DNA from 2 places in the Flavobacterium sediminis genome. Region 2 is predicted to be linked to the other one. Evidence: riboswitches for the same ligand, from Rfam matches in the RefSeq annotation. Region 2 holds a riboswitch; the other holds the start of a gene.
The links. Region 2 has a riboswitch for cobalamin ahead of DI487_RS14335 (acyl-CoA thioesterase). Riboswitches for the same ligand answer to the same signal wherever they lie in the genome.

Region 1 (6,583 bases), 860 kb from region 2:
AATGTATTTATTAAGTTGTTTTTCAAAGCATTCTTTTTGAATAAATATGTCATCTGAAAGGTCTAAGCAACTTTTAAAAGTTGGTTCCGTTATTAAATTATTAACGTTAACATATGGTATTATAATATCTTGATTAGTTTCTTGATTTTCCTTTTTTATAAGTGAACAGCTAATAATATCTTTAAAAAAGACATTTACCGCATTATTGTTTTGTAAACCCGGATAAAATTTAGGTGCTAATTCTAAAACTCTAACAATTTCTTTTTCAAATAAATCTTTAAAAGTCGTATTTTCTGGACTTTCAACTGTAATACCTGAAATATCTCCCTCGTTTGTAATTACAAAAGAAACATTAATTCTTGACATACTTAGAGTCTCAAACTCTTCGTTAGGAATTTGCAAATTCTTTTTTAAATGCTCACGTAAAAATTCAATTAAACAATTTGTTTGTTCTTCTACTGTTACATTTTTACAATTTTCTGTATAAGGTATTTGTTCAACTTTATAAGCAGAGAAGGTTTCAAGTGATAAATCTTTATTTTGAGCTAAACAAGAAAAGCTAAATAAAATAATGCAGTAGAATATATTTTTCATTTTTATTTTTTTTCAAAAATATAGAAAATTACAATATCTTTGCAATCGAATTAAGGTTGAGGTACATATTTTTTGTACTTCATGAAAAGGGAATCAGGTGCTGATTATTTTGTGTCAAAATCCTGAGCTGTACCCGCAACTGTAAGCTAAAAAGCTTGTTATTTACTGCATTGCCACTGAAAATTAATTGATTTTTTGGGAAGGCTAATAACAAGACGCAAGCCAGGAGACCTGCCTGATTCAATAAAGTAAAAAACTTTCGGGAATAAAGGTTTTCAAAATGGTAAAGCAATTACAGGTATTTTTAGTATTTTTTATTGGTCTTGGCGTTTATGCGCAACAAGACACATTGGTACAACTGCAAGAAGTAACAGTTGCCGACCGGCAATTGAAAAAATTCTCGGGGAGTCAAAAACTTATCGTACTGTCTGATAGTATCATTGCTAAAAACAAAGGATCGCTTACTGATCTACTTCGTAATAATTCCTCTATCTATTTCAAAGAGAATGGTTTTGGTATGGTTTCATCTCCTTCTTTTAGGGGAACCACAGCATCGCAGACTGCTGTAGTATGGAATGGGATCAATATTAACTCACAATTCAATGGACAAACCGACTTTAATACGATCAATGTTACTGATTTTGACAATGTAACGATACGCCCCGGAGGCGGGAGTGTTACGTACGGAAGCGGAGCCATAGGCGGAACGGTGCATCTCAATAATGAAATGAAATTTAAAACTGCTTCTGTTCACGCTGTAAGAGTTAACTATGGAAGTTTCAGTACATACGGAATTCGCTATGGCGGAGTTTTTTCCACTCAAAAATTTTCTTCTACGATCCATTTCAGCCGAAACGAATCTCAAAACGATTACAAATACATTGGCTATGATAAAAAGAATGAAAACGGCTTTTATCAGAATAACAGTTTTAATACGGTTTTCGGATATAAGCTAAATGGCCATAATACGTTGAAGTTCTATACACACTATTTTGACGGTGAGCGTTATTTTTCGGGTACTATTTCTTCGCCATCTAAAAGTAAGTATCTCGATCTCAATATGCGGAATATGGTAGAATGGCAAATGAAGTCGGGAAGATTCACCTCTCAATTGAAAGGTGCTTTTTTGCAAGAGAATTATAAGTATTATGAAAACAGAATGAGTGAAAATTTTACTCACGGAACGGTGGAGAGTACAATTTTTAAGTATGATGTTATTTTTGAGCCCAGTAGAAAAGTTCGATGGAATGTTATATTAGACTACACTCAAAACAACGGAAGAGGATCAGGAATAGCAAAAGCAAAAAGAGAAATTGCAGGCGGGAGTTTGTTGTTTCAACATAAAATAGCAAAAACATTTCAGTATGAGGGAAGTTTTCGTTACGAAGCTACCTCTGTTTACAAAAGTCCTTTATTGTTCTCACTGGGTGGGAAATGGGATGTGACTACTTTTTATGCTATTAAGATCAACGGCTCTAAAAATTATAGAATTCCTACTTTTAATGACTTGTACTGGCAAGGAAGTGGCAATCCGAATCTGAAGCCGGAACATTCTTATCAGGCTGAACTATCACAAATACTGAGCTTTTCAAAGTTTAAATTTACCGCAACGGGCTATTATTACGATATTACAGATATGTTGCGTTGGGTTCCAAATGCAAGCGGGATCTGGACTCCGGAAAACACGGATAAAGTAAGCACGTACGGTGCTGAATTAGGCACTGAATGGCAAAAGAAATTAGGACAAACAAAATTAAGCTTTAATCTGAACTATGCTTATACCGTTTCTGAGAATGAACAAACAAGGAAGCAACTGATCTATGTGCCTTTCCATAAGATCAACGGACAAGTTAATGTAGGCTATCGTAGAGCATCATTATATTACCAGTTTTTGTTTAACGGCAAGGTGTATACCTCAAATGATAATTTTTACGATCTGGAGAGCTATTGGCTATCTAACGCCGGATTGCAATATGATTTGGGTAAAAAGAAAAATATAAATGTTTTGTTTCAGGTTTTTAATCTTGAAAATAAAGCATATCAAAATGTTTTATCACGTCCTATGCCGGGACGAAATTATAATTTGAGTATCAATTTTAAACTTTAATAGAATGTATATTAGAAAAATTTCATTATTAGCGGCAACAATAGCTTTATTTTTTGCTTCGTGTAGCAATGATGACGATAACAATCAGGAACAACCGGAACCGGCTGTTACTTATGAAAATGGAATCTTTATTTTGAATGAAGGGAATTATGGTGTTGATAACAGCACTGTTTCTTTCTTAGCAGATGATTTTTCTTTTTTTCAGGCAGATGCTTATGGAGCGGTGAACAATGAAGGTGTAGGGAATACAGGTCAAAGTATCGGTTTTTACAATACTATGGCTTTTATTGTGGTTAACGGCTCTAACAAGATCGAGATCGTAAACCGTTATACTTTAGAACCTATAGGAACAGTTTCTTCAGGTCTATCCAATCCGCGATACATTGCTTTTGCAAATGATAAAGCTTATGTAACCAATTGGGGAGATGCTTCAAGTGCAACAGATGATTATGTAGCGGTGCTGAATACAACAACCTATGCTGTTGAAGCTACAATTCCGGTAGGAGAAGGTCCGGAAAGAATAGAGGAAGAGAACGGTAAATTATATGTCGCTTTAAAAGGTGGTTGGAATAACGGAAATGCTGTTGTAGTGATCGATTCAGCAACTGATACTGTTACAACAACAATTACTGTGGGAGATGTTCCGAACTCATTGGCAACGGAAAACGGTTATTTATATGTGCTATGCGGAGGAATTACAGACTGGACAGGTGGCGGAGGAGATACTAACGGAGTTTTGGTTACAATAGACCTTTCGGACAATACTTTTACGACACTTGATTTTCCGACAGGTCATCCTGCAAATTTAGATATTGAAAACGGAACAATTTATTATACAATCAATGCTGCTGTATATTCAATGAGTACATCTGCTACTACATTGCCTTCTACGCCTATTTTATCAGTTGCAGATCAGGGAGTATACGGAATTTACGGTTTTCAGGTTGAAGGCGGTAAAGTTTACATAGGAGATGCTGCAGACTACAGTTCAAACGGTTCTATCTATATTTTTAATACAAGCGGAACATTATTATACGAGAACACAGTTAGAGTAAGTCCTAACGGTTTTTATTTTAATAATTAATTCATTCTTTTTGCCCCAAAAAAAGTCCTGCACATGCAGGACTTTTTTTTATTGCGGTAATTCAAGGTACATTTCAGTTTTTAAAATATCCTGATCAAGTGTACTATTAAATGGTTTATAGATTTCAGTCCTTTGAGGAATTGTTGGTCGACCATTCAAGTCAATAAAGTTCAGCGCTGTCTGTAAAAGTGGTTCATTTTGATCTCCGAGTATTCCGAGATTTTCCAGATCTTCTGATTGAGAAACATCAGGAGGTAGTCCATTTGTAGAATAATCAGAAAATCCGTTAACATTTGATATTTTTAAAACAATAGGTTGCATAGCATACCTGTGGTTTGGGTTAACATTGCTTTTAGAAAAAGTAGGAGAGTCATACAAAGTGATGGAGCCAACATTTTTTCCGATAGTGTGATCTCCGATCTGTGTGACATTAATATAGGGCGTAAGACCGTTAATGACCAGCTCACTGGCCGAAGCTGTTTTTTGAGTCGTAATGATGTAAATTTTATCCAGATTCAAATGATTAATTGCAGCTCCGTTTTTTATAGTATTCGTAAAGCGGTTTAACAGTTGTTCCGAATCGCTACCGAAATAGTCTTCTAATTTATAGTTCCATTCCTGACGGGCAAAGATCTCATTGTTGAACTGTCCGGTTATCATACTCGCCAGTCGGGTAGCCGTAGCTACAGCACCTCCCGAATTGTAACGCAAGTCTAAAATTAAATGGGTAATCCCTTCAGCCTGAAAGTAGGCAAAAGCATTGTTTAATTCGTTTTCATAACTTTCATAAAAGCCGTTGTACATCAAATAACCTACATTTTTATTACCGACAGTAAATGTGGTTTTTATATAAACAGGATTTTCCGAATAAGGAGTTTTGTTCAGTGTTACGGTATTTCCGTTGGGAACGATTTGTCCGTTAACTAGATCTGCTAGATATAAAGTATAAGTACTCTGTCCCAGCAATGTTTTATAGTTATTAACGTTTAAAGAGACGCCGTCTATGGCATAAAAAACATCTCCTCTGTAAATAGTTTTTGTCGAAGCGTCAGAATTAGGAAGAATATAACGCACCCAACCGAAGATTTCGGTTGAACTATTAGGAGCATAGCGCAGTTCGTAATCAACTCCGTTACTCTCAGAAGTTCCGGTTAGAGCCTGCTCTAATAATGTATAATCCGAATAAAGAACACTAAAGCGGTCTGTGGGGCTTCTAGTTTTAAATGATCGAATACGTTTTCAGGTGTCGCAAAAGTTTCCAGAAATTGAGTGTATTCGGTTTGTGAAGCAAATCGATCATCAGATAGATCCGGACTATCCGTGAGCCAATAATAATATTGGTTTAGACCTTTCCAGATAAAATCATTAACAGAGGCGCTTTGAGGATTGTCATCCCAGTCGTCAGAACAACTGACTGTCAGCCCGCTTAAAACCAAAACGAGCAACATTTTTAAGGGGAAATATTTCATGCTTTTTTTATTTTTAAAAATACTTAATTTTTTCGTGTAACAAAAATAAAGTACATTCGTCTGTATCATATAAACCTTTTAAAATGAAGCAACAGGAGTTTATACAGATCATTTCTCCTTTTAAAGACAAACTTTTTCGCTTAGCCAAGCGAATGTTAGTCAGTAGAGAAGAAGCTGAGGATGCTACACAAGAGGTTTTATTAAAATTATGGAATAGAAACGATCATTTAAAAGGTTATAACAGTGTTGAAGCACTGGCCATGACAATGACAAAAAATTACTGTCTGGATCAGTTAAAATCGAAAAGAAGCGGAAATCTGCAACTGGTACACAGTAATTATAAAGACGGTAAACCGGATGTAGAGCAGCAATTAGAAGATAGAGATGCTTTAAACTGGGTAGAGAGAATTATTAATGAATTGCCGGAACAGCAAAGACTCATTGTTCAAATGCGGGATATAGAGGAGTTAGAATTTAATGAGATCGCTTCCGTTTTAGATATGAACGAAACAGCAGTTCGGGTGGCATTATCAAGAGCAAGAAAAACAATAAGAGAAAAAATAACAGCAAAACATAATTATGGAATCAAAACAAGTTAAACAATTGCTGGAAAAATATTTTGAAGGACAAACATCAATAGCAGAAGAGAAACAATTAAAGGCCTACTTCTCCTCTGAAGATGTGGCACCCGATCTGGTGTCTTATCAGCCGATGTTTGCGAACTTCCGAATGCAAAGAGAAGAACAATTTACTAAAGCACTACCATTACAACCTAGAAAACATAATCATATTGTAAAATGGATAGGCATTGCTGCCAGTTTTGTTGTTCTTTTCGGAGTGTTACAATTCTATTTTTCTGAGAGTCCTAAAGAAGATCTGGGAACGTTCAACAGTCCTGAAGAAGCCTTTGTTGCAACTCAAAAAGCGTTGGACATGGTTTCAAACAGCGTAAATCAGGGGGTAGAAAGTGTAGCTGTTTTAAAAGAGTATGAAAAAACAAAAAAAACAATTTTTAAAGAGTAAAGAAATGAAAAATTTAGCATTTAGTTTCGTTCTGTTTTTAGTGTCAAATGTGATTTTTTCACAATCCGTTTTTGATAAGTTTGAAGATAAGGACGGAGTGACATCTGTAATAGTGAATAAGAAAATGTTTGAATTGATGGGCAAAATGTCTATCGATGCAAAAGAAAAAGATGCCCAACAATATTTGAACCTGCTTAAAAAGCTTGAAAATCTGAAAGTATTCACTACTAATGACGTTAAAGTAGCCGCTGATATGAAAGCAACGGTTGCGAGTTATCTGAAATCTAATCCGTTAGAAGAATTGAT
Region 2 (6,583 bases):
CGACTCATAATACTGCGAATTACGGTTGTCCGTCATACCCTCATTATTCTACATGTAGCGGTACTCCGGTAGAAATGACAATGAACTACATGGATTACACTGACGATGCTTGTATGTATATGTTTACAAACGGGCAAAAAAGCAGAATGATGGCTATTTTTGCAGCCGGTGGTCCGAGAGAAACTTTTGCTCAACCTTAAAAAATATAAATTACACATAAAAACTCGCCTTCAAACGGCGAGTTTTTTTATTTTTGTATATGACTTCAAAAGAACTATCAAACGGAATATTACGAACTATAGGCATACTTTGCCTTATCGTTGTGGGTTTTTATCTGGCTTACAAATTATCAGCTCTTTTGATTTACATTCTTATTTCACTGGTACTAACCTTATTGACGAATCCTGTAGTTCAATTTTTAAAAAGGAAATTAAAATTCAAAAATACCTTAGCTGTTATTACTACCTTGTTCTTAGTCTTATTACTTATTTCAGGTTTCATATTGCTCTTTGTTCCACTTTTAATCACTCAGGGACAAAACCTTTCCTTATTAGATATCAAAACTTTAGAAAATAATTACAACGAACTCATACAAACCATTAGTCATTTTTTAGAAACAAATGGTTTTCATTTAGAAGATGTGGCAACCAGCGATATCTTTTCAGCTTTAAACCTTAATTTTTTATCTGATTTTTTTAACAGTCTGTTAAACTTCATCAGTAATCTAGGTATCGGATTAGCATCTGTACTTTTTGTCACTTTTTTTCTTTTAAAAGAGAAAGATTCTTTTTTCAATGCTTTCAAAGCTGTTTTACCCGATGAACAAAAATCAAAGGTGTTAACATCAATAGACAAGATCAACCAACTTTTGAGCCGTTATTTCGGAGGCTTATTACTTCAACTTTTTATCATTTTAATCCTGAATCTCATTGTTTTTTTGATCTTTGGTGTTGAAAATGCTTTTATAATTGCATTGTTGTGTGCTATTTTAAATATCATTCCCTATTTAGGTCCATTATTAGCCATGATCGTAGCAAGTTCTTTAGTAATGCTAAGTGGCATAGGTCAAGATTTTATAAATGATGTCTTACCGACAACCCTTTATGTGATCATTGGAATGACCATTGTTCAATTAATCGATAATAACATTAACCAACCTATTATTTTTTCAAAAAGTACTAAAAGTCATCCATTAGAAATATTTTTAGTCATTTTAGCTTCAGGAAGCTTATTTGGGGTTTTAGGAATGATTGTTGCTGTCCCTACATATACAGCTTTAAAAGTGATCGCTAAAGAATTTTTACCCAATAACAGACTTATTAAAGCTTTAACCAAAAACATTTAATCTTTTGAAGATACAAGCTTTACTCGACAAAGAAGTTCAGGATTTTATTAACCGGAATATCGATCAACAGGTTACACAATTAGCTTTACAAAAAAAACAATTCAACGGAATAGCATTAAGTGAAGTGGTACAACAGATAGCTGCAAAACAAAAAGCAGAAAAAAAATTGCCCACTTGGTTTGCTACTGCAAATATCATTTATCCGTCAAAAGTTTCAGTTGAACAAACTTCCTCAGAGCAAACTGCAGCTTATAAAGCTTCATTAATCAGCGGAAAAACATTATTAGATGCCACCGGCGGTTTCGGGGTAGATGATTACTATTTCGCACAGCAATTTCAAAAAGTCATTCATTGTGAATGGAACCAGGAACTATCTGAAATTGTGAAGCACAATGCTGAACTCTTAAAAGTAGATAATCTGGAATGCCTTTCCGGTGATAGTACTGAAATTATAAAAAAAAGGGATCAGAAATTAGACTGGATCTATATTGATCCGTCACGTCGACACGATGCTAAAGGAAAAGTTTTCATGTTAAAAGATTGCGAGCCGAATGTTCCTGATCTATTGGATTTTTATTTTCAATATACATCCAACATTCTCATAAAAACGGCTCCTCTACTCGACTTAAAAGCCGGTTTAAGTGAATTAAAATACGTAAAGAAAATCCATGTCATTGCTCTTGAGAATGAAGTCAAAGAATTGCTTTGGGAAATTCACAACCATTATGAAGGCGACCTTAGCATTTCTGCTGTTACTATTGAGAAAGGAAGGGCATTAAAAAGTGAGTTCAATTGGAATACAGATTATCAGTCCACATTCAGCAAACCTAAAAAATATTTGTTCGAACCCAATGCTGCTTTATTAAAATCCGGTATGTTTAATGCTGTTTCCGCTGTTTTTCACATCGATAAATTACACCAGCATTCTCATTTGTATACAACTGATGAAGACTTAAATTTACCGGGACGTAATTTTATAATTGATCAGGTAGTTCCCTTTGATAAAAATTCAGCCAAAACATACCTTCTCAATCAAAAACTTAATATTTCTACCCGGAACTTCCCCTTGAAACCGGAAGAATTAAGAAAGAAATACAAAATCAAAGACGGTGGTGATACTTATGTATTTTTCACAACTGATTCAGAAAATAAAAAAATTATCCTATTTTGCACAAAAAAATAAATATGCGCTATTTAATTCTATTTTTACTAACCTCTGTTACTCTTTTCTCTCAGTCTAAAAGATGTAAATATGAAATTGAAGAAAAAACAGATTCTACTTCTTTAAAAATACTGAAAGAGCAACTTTTCTCAGAAAAAGTTTTCGGTTCTAAAAAAGAACTTATACAGGCAACCTTATTAAACAATAACGGAATTCCGACTTTAGGTCTACAAATCGTAGAAAAAAATACGATTTTTATTCCTACCAAATGTCTGAACAGAAGTTCTAAAGTTATACTTCAGTTAGAAAACGGTAAAATTGTAACCCTGCTAAGCATCAATGAAGATATCTGCTCTGCATTGAGCTATATTGAGGAAGACAAAGCTAATATTCGTATATTGAATGCTTATTTTGTCTTTACAAAACAAAACTACGACGAACTCAAAAGTTCTCCGGTTTCACTAATGCGGATACAATTTTCCGGCGAAAGTCAAGATTACATCATCAAAAAAGAGATACAATCAGAACTCTTAAAAGAAACCTTCTACCCAAGTCGTTTATTTATGGATTACCTGAAATGTATTGAATAATAAAAGCCCGTAAAAACGGGCTTTCTTTTTCAGATCAACTTACTATTCTTACAGGCTGTTTATCCTCATTCAAAGCAACAAAAGTAAATTCTCCATGAATTGCTTTGTCTCTTTCTTCCGAATACATCTCCTCAATAAATATTTCTACAGAAACTCTTAAACTGGTATTGCCTACATGGCAAACTTTACCCACTAACTCAATAATAGTTCCTCCTGGAATCGGTTTTTTAAAATCAATTCTGTCACTACATACAGTAACTACTTTCTGCCTGCAGAAACGCGTTGCCGCAATAAAGGCTACTTCATCCATCAATTGCATTGCTGTTCCGCCAAATAGCGTATCATAATGATTGGTCGTATTAGGAAATACAGCTTTAAAAATTCTGGTTTCCGATTGTACTATTCTTTGCTCAATTGTCATAACCTTCTTTTTTTCAGTGTTAAACAATTCTTTTTAGAACTATTATCTCCGCTTTTTACGGAAGTCATAGCAATCCGACTATCAGTTCGCGGATAGTCATACTGAAATACTGTCATTTCATTTACTTTTAAATATTAAACAATAATTTAAAAGTTCTTCAAATAACTTCGCAGCACATTTTGCAATAAAAAAAGAGAATAGATTATGTATTGGTCGGAATTAAAACTCCGCCAATTCGACACCAAAATTGACTCTAACTTCAGATCGCGAAAGTACCGTCATATCAGAAACAGGCAGGTCTCCTGGCTTGTAACAATTTTTACCATCCTTCCCGTTATAAGAAACAGTGGATCACTAAGGATAAAAATCATGAAATTACTTACAGTTGCGCGACAGCTCCGGATTTACACCGGATTCCCTATTAATGTTCCGCTAAGAACAACCTTTTCCGTTTGATAGAAACTACGTAAAGAACAATAGCGCTAAGGTAGGAACTTATTTTAATTTTGATAAATAATTTTTGATTTTGTTGGTTTTCCAAGCCTATATAGGCAATTTAACATCCGCAAAAGATACTAATACTCCACTCCTTTTGTTTAGGTGTTATCTCATAATAACAACCCGCTCCTTTATCTTCCGGACCGTAAATATCTTTACCACTATACCATTTATTTTTTACATCTCCGGCTTCGGCACTATATATTTTTTCAATCCATTTTTTAATCTTCTCTTTTTCTATTTTAGGCAAAAAGATGTTAATTGTAGCTCCTCCTTCTTCATCACAATTATTTACAACGTAACGGATGTTATTTTCAAATGTTTGTTCAAAAGAACAAATACTATCTTCAAGATAATCGGATCTTTTAATCTTAATTTTCTCGGAAGTCGGTTTATAATTCTCTAAAAAATACAGATAGACTATCTCTTCTGAAAAGTCTTTTGATTTTGCTTTTTCTTTCAATGCAATGATATCCGGATCTTTCAATTCAAAATTCTGAGCAGTAATGACTACGGAAACAAAAAGAAAAAAGATACTATATAAGATTTTGATTTTCATAATTCTACACTAATAAACAGTTGCTTTTTTGATCTTAATTCAAAAATACAGAAAAATTACAGTCCGTAAAAAATCCATCTGTCTTTTATCGAACTAATTCTTAAAAAAGTTAAATGTGTTACCAATAATCCGGAAAGGATTATTATTTTCTGTTTTTCCTAGGGAAACATCCAAAAGGAGAACAAAACCAATTCAATAAATCTGAAACTATCATACTTTGCACTCCCTCCGTTTCATCCTCAAAAAATAACTTATTGTCTTTTATAAACAGAGGAAAATCTTTCGGTAAATCTAAAGCATAAATATATTCTTCATTTTTATCTGAAATAAAGATCAATTCATTTACTCCTTTTCCGAAAAGGTTAATATGAGATATCAACACTTTATACTTTATCTTATTTCCAGCAATAATTTCTCCCAAATAATTAACTTTCTGACTAATGCCTGATTCAGGTTCTTCAAATATATAATCTTTTTGAAGCTTTGCATTTTTAGAGAAATCAATATAACTCTCAATTACCTGAGAATTTAATTGTGAATTAAATAGAAGAAAAAAAATAAAAACAACGAGTCTTTCCATTTTTGTTTTCATAAAATTTATGCACTCCTGAAAATAGAACATTGTATCTGATTTCTCTAATCTAAGGTACACTAATAACACAATATTTAAAAACAAAAAAGCCTAGTAAATAAATTTACTAGGCTTTTTGTGATCCCGTCAGGATTCGAACCTGAGACCTACTGCTTAGAAGGCAGTTGCTCTATCCAGCTGAGCTACGAGACCATTATTTTATCCGTCGGGGTGGCAGGATTCGAACCTGCGACCTCCTGGTCCCAAACCAGGCGCGATGACCGGGCTACGCTACACCCCGAAAAAAGAAGCGGAGAGACAGGGACTCGAACCCTGGCATCGGTTACCCGATGACAGATTAGCAATCTGCTCCGTTACCACTCCGGCACCTCTCCTTAAATCTTTAAAAGAACTTATCTTTTTTGCGGTTGCAAATGTAAGCCTTACTATTATTATTTACAACTATTTTCTAAAGTTTTTTCATTTTTATTTTAAAAAAAAATGAAACGATTTAAAATTCAAACAGATAGCAAAACAACTTTTTTTACTAAAAAAAAGAGCTCTCCCTTATTTACGTTAATAATTCACTATTTCGATTGATTTAAAGAATTTTTTTGGAATAAAAATAGTAAATTCGCAAAAACTAAATAAACACATCATGAGTAAAAAAGTTGTTATTGTTTCTGCAGTCAGAACTCCGATCGGTAGCTTCATGGGAGCTTTATCCAGTGTACCGGCTACAAAATTAGGAGCAACTGCTATAAAAGGAGCACTAAATAAAATCAATTTAAAACCGGAAGAAGTTGACGAAGTATTAATGGGAAATGTTGTTCAGGCTAACAACGGACAAGCTCCTGCACGTCAAGCTGCGTTATATGCCGGAATACCTAACACTGTACCTTGTACAACCATTAATAAAGTATGTTCCAGTGGTATGAAAGCAATCATGCAGGGCGCTCAGGCTATCCAATGTGGTGATGCTGATATTATCGTAGCCGGTGGTATGGAAAACATGAGCTTAATCCCTCATTACGTACACATGAGAAATGGTGTTAAATTCGGGCCTGCTACTCTAGCCGATGGTTTACAACGAGATGGTTTGTTTGATGCCTATGACAACCAACCTATGGGGGTATTTGCTGATCAATGTGCAACAGAATACCAAATTACCAGAGAAGAACAAGATCGTTTTACAGTTCAGTCTTATGAAAGGTCTGCAAAAGCTTGGGAAAACGGGAAGTTTGATTCAGAAATTGTTCCAGTGGAAGTTCCGCAACGAAGAGGAGAACCTATCTTAGTATCTAAAGATGAAGAATTTACCAATGTTAAACTAGATAAAATCCCAGTATTATCTCCTGTATTCACAAAAGAAGGAACTGTTACTGCTGCCAATGCTTCTACAATCAATGACGGAGCTGCAGCTGTAGTGTTAATGAG

Region 1: it holds a riboswitch for cobalamin, as region 2 does, so the genes downstream of both, DI487_RS02410 (TonB-dependent receptor plug domain-containing protein) here and DI487_RS14335 (acyl-CoA thioesterase) in region 2, are expected to answer to the same signal.

What each region holds. Positions count from the first base shown of each region.
Region 1 covers NZ_CP029463.1:501,850-508,432, reverse strand. The annotation lists gene DI487_RS02415 (energy transducer TonB) at 1-594, opposite strand, end outside; cobalamin riboswitch at 631-846, shown strand; gene DI487_RS02410 (TonB-dependent receptor plug domain-containing protein) at 875-2,701, shown strand; gene DI487_RS02405 (DUF5074 domain-containing protein) at 2,706-3,785, shown strand; gene DI487_RS02400 (S41 family peptidase) at 3,834-4,859, opposite strand; gene DI487_RS02395 (hypothetical protein) at 4,949-5,254, opposite strand; gene DI487_RS02390 (RNA polymerase sigma factor) at 5,338-5,853, shown strand; gene DI487_RS02385 (hypothetical protein) at 5,834-6,277, shown strand; gene DI487_RS02380 (DUF4252 domain-containing protein) at 6,282-6,583, shown strand, end outside.
Region 2 covers NZ_CP029463.1:3,083,195-3,089,777, reverse strand. The annotation lists gene DI487_RS14355 (zinc metalloprotease) at 1-200, shown strand, start outside; gene DI487_RS14350 (AI-2E family transporter) at 260-1,345, shown strand; gene DI487_RS14345 (THUMP-like domain-containing protein) at 1,350-2,528, shown strand; gene DI487_RS14340 (hypothetical protein) at 2,531-3,097, shown strand; gene DI487_RS14335 (acyl-CoA thioesterase) at 3,132-3,518, opposite strand; cobalamin riboswitch at 3,794-3,980, opposite strand; gene DI487_RS14330 (hypothetical protein) at 4,075-4,575, opposite strand; gene DI487_RS14325 (hypothetical protein) at 4,718-5,167, opposite strand; tRNA gene DI487_RS14320 (tRNA-Arg) at 5,286-5,359, opposite strand; tRNA gene DI487_RS14315 (tRNA-Pro) at 5,373-5,447, opposite strand; tRNA gene DI487_RS14310 (tRNA-Ser) at 5,458-5,541, opposite strand; gene DI487_RS14305 (acetyl-CoA C-acyltransferase) at 5,805-6,583, shown strand, end outside.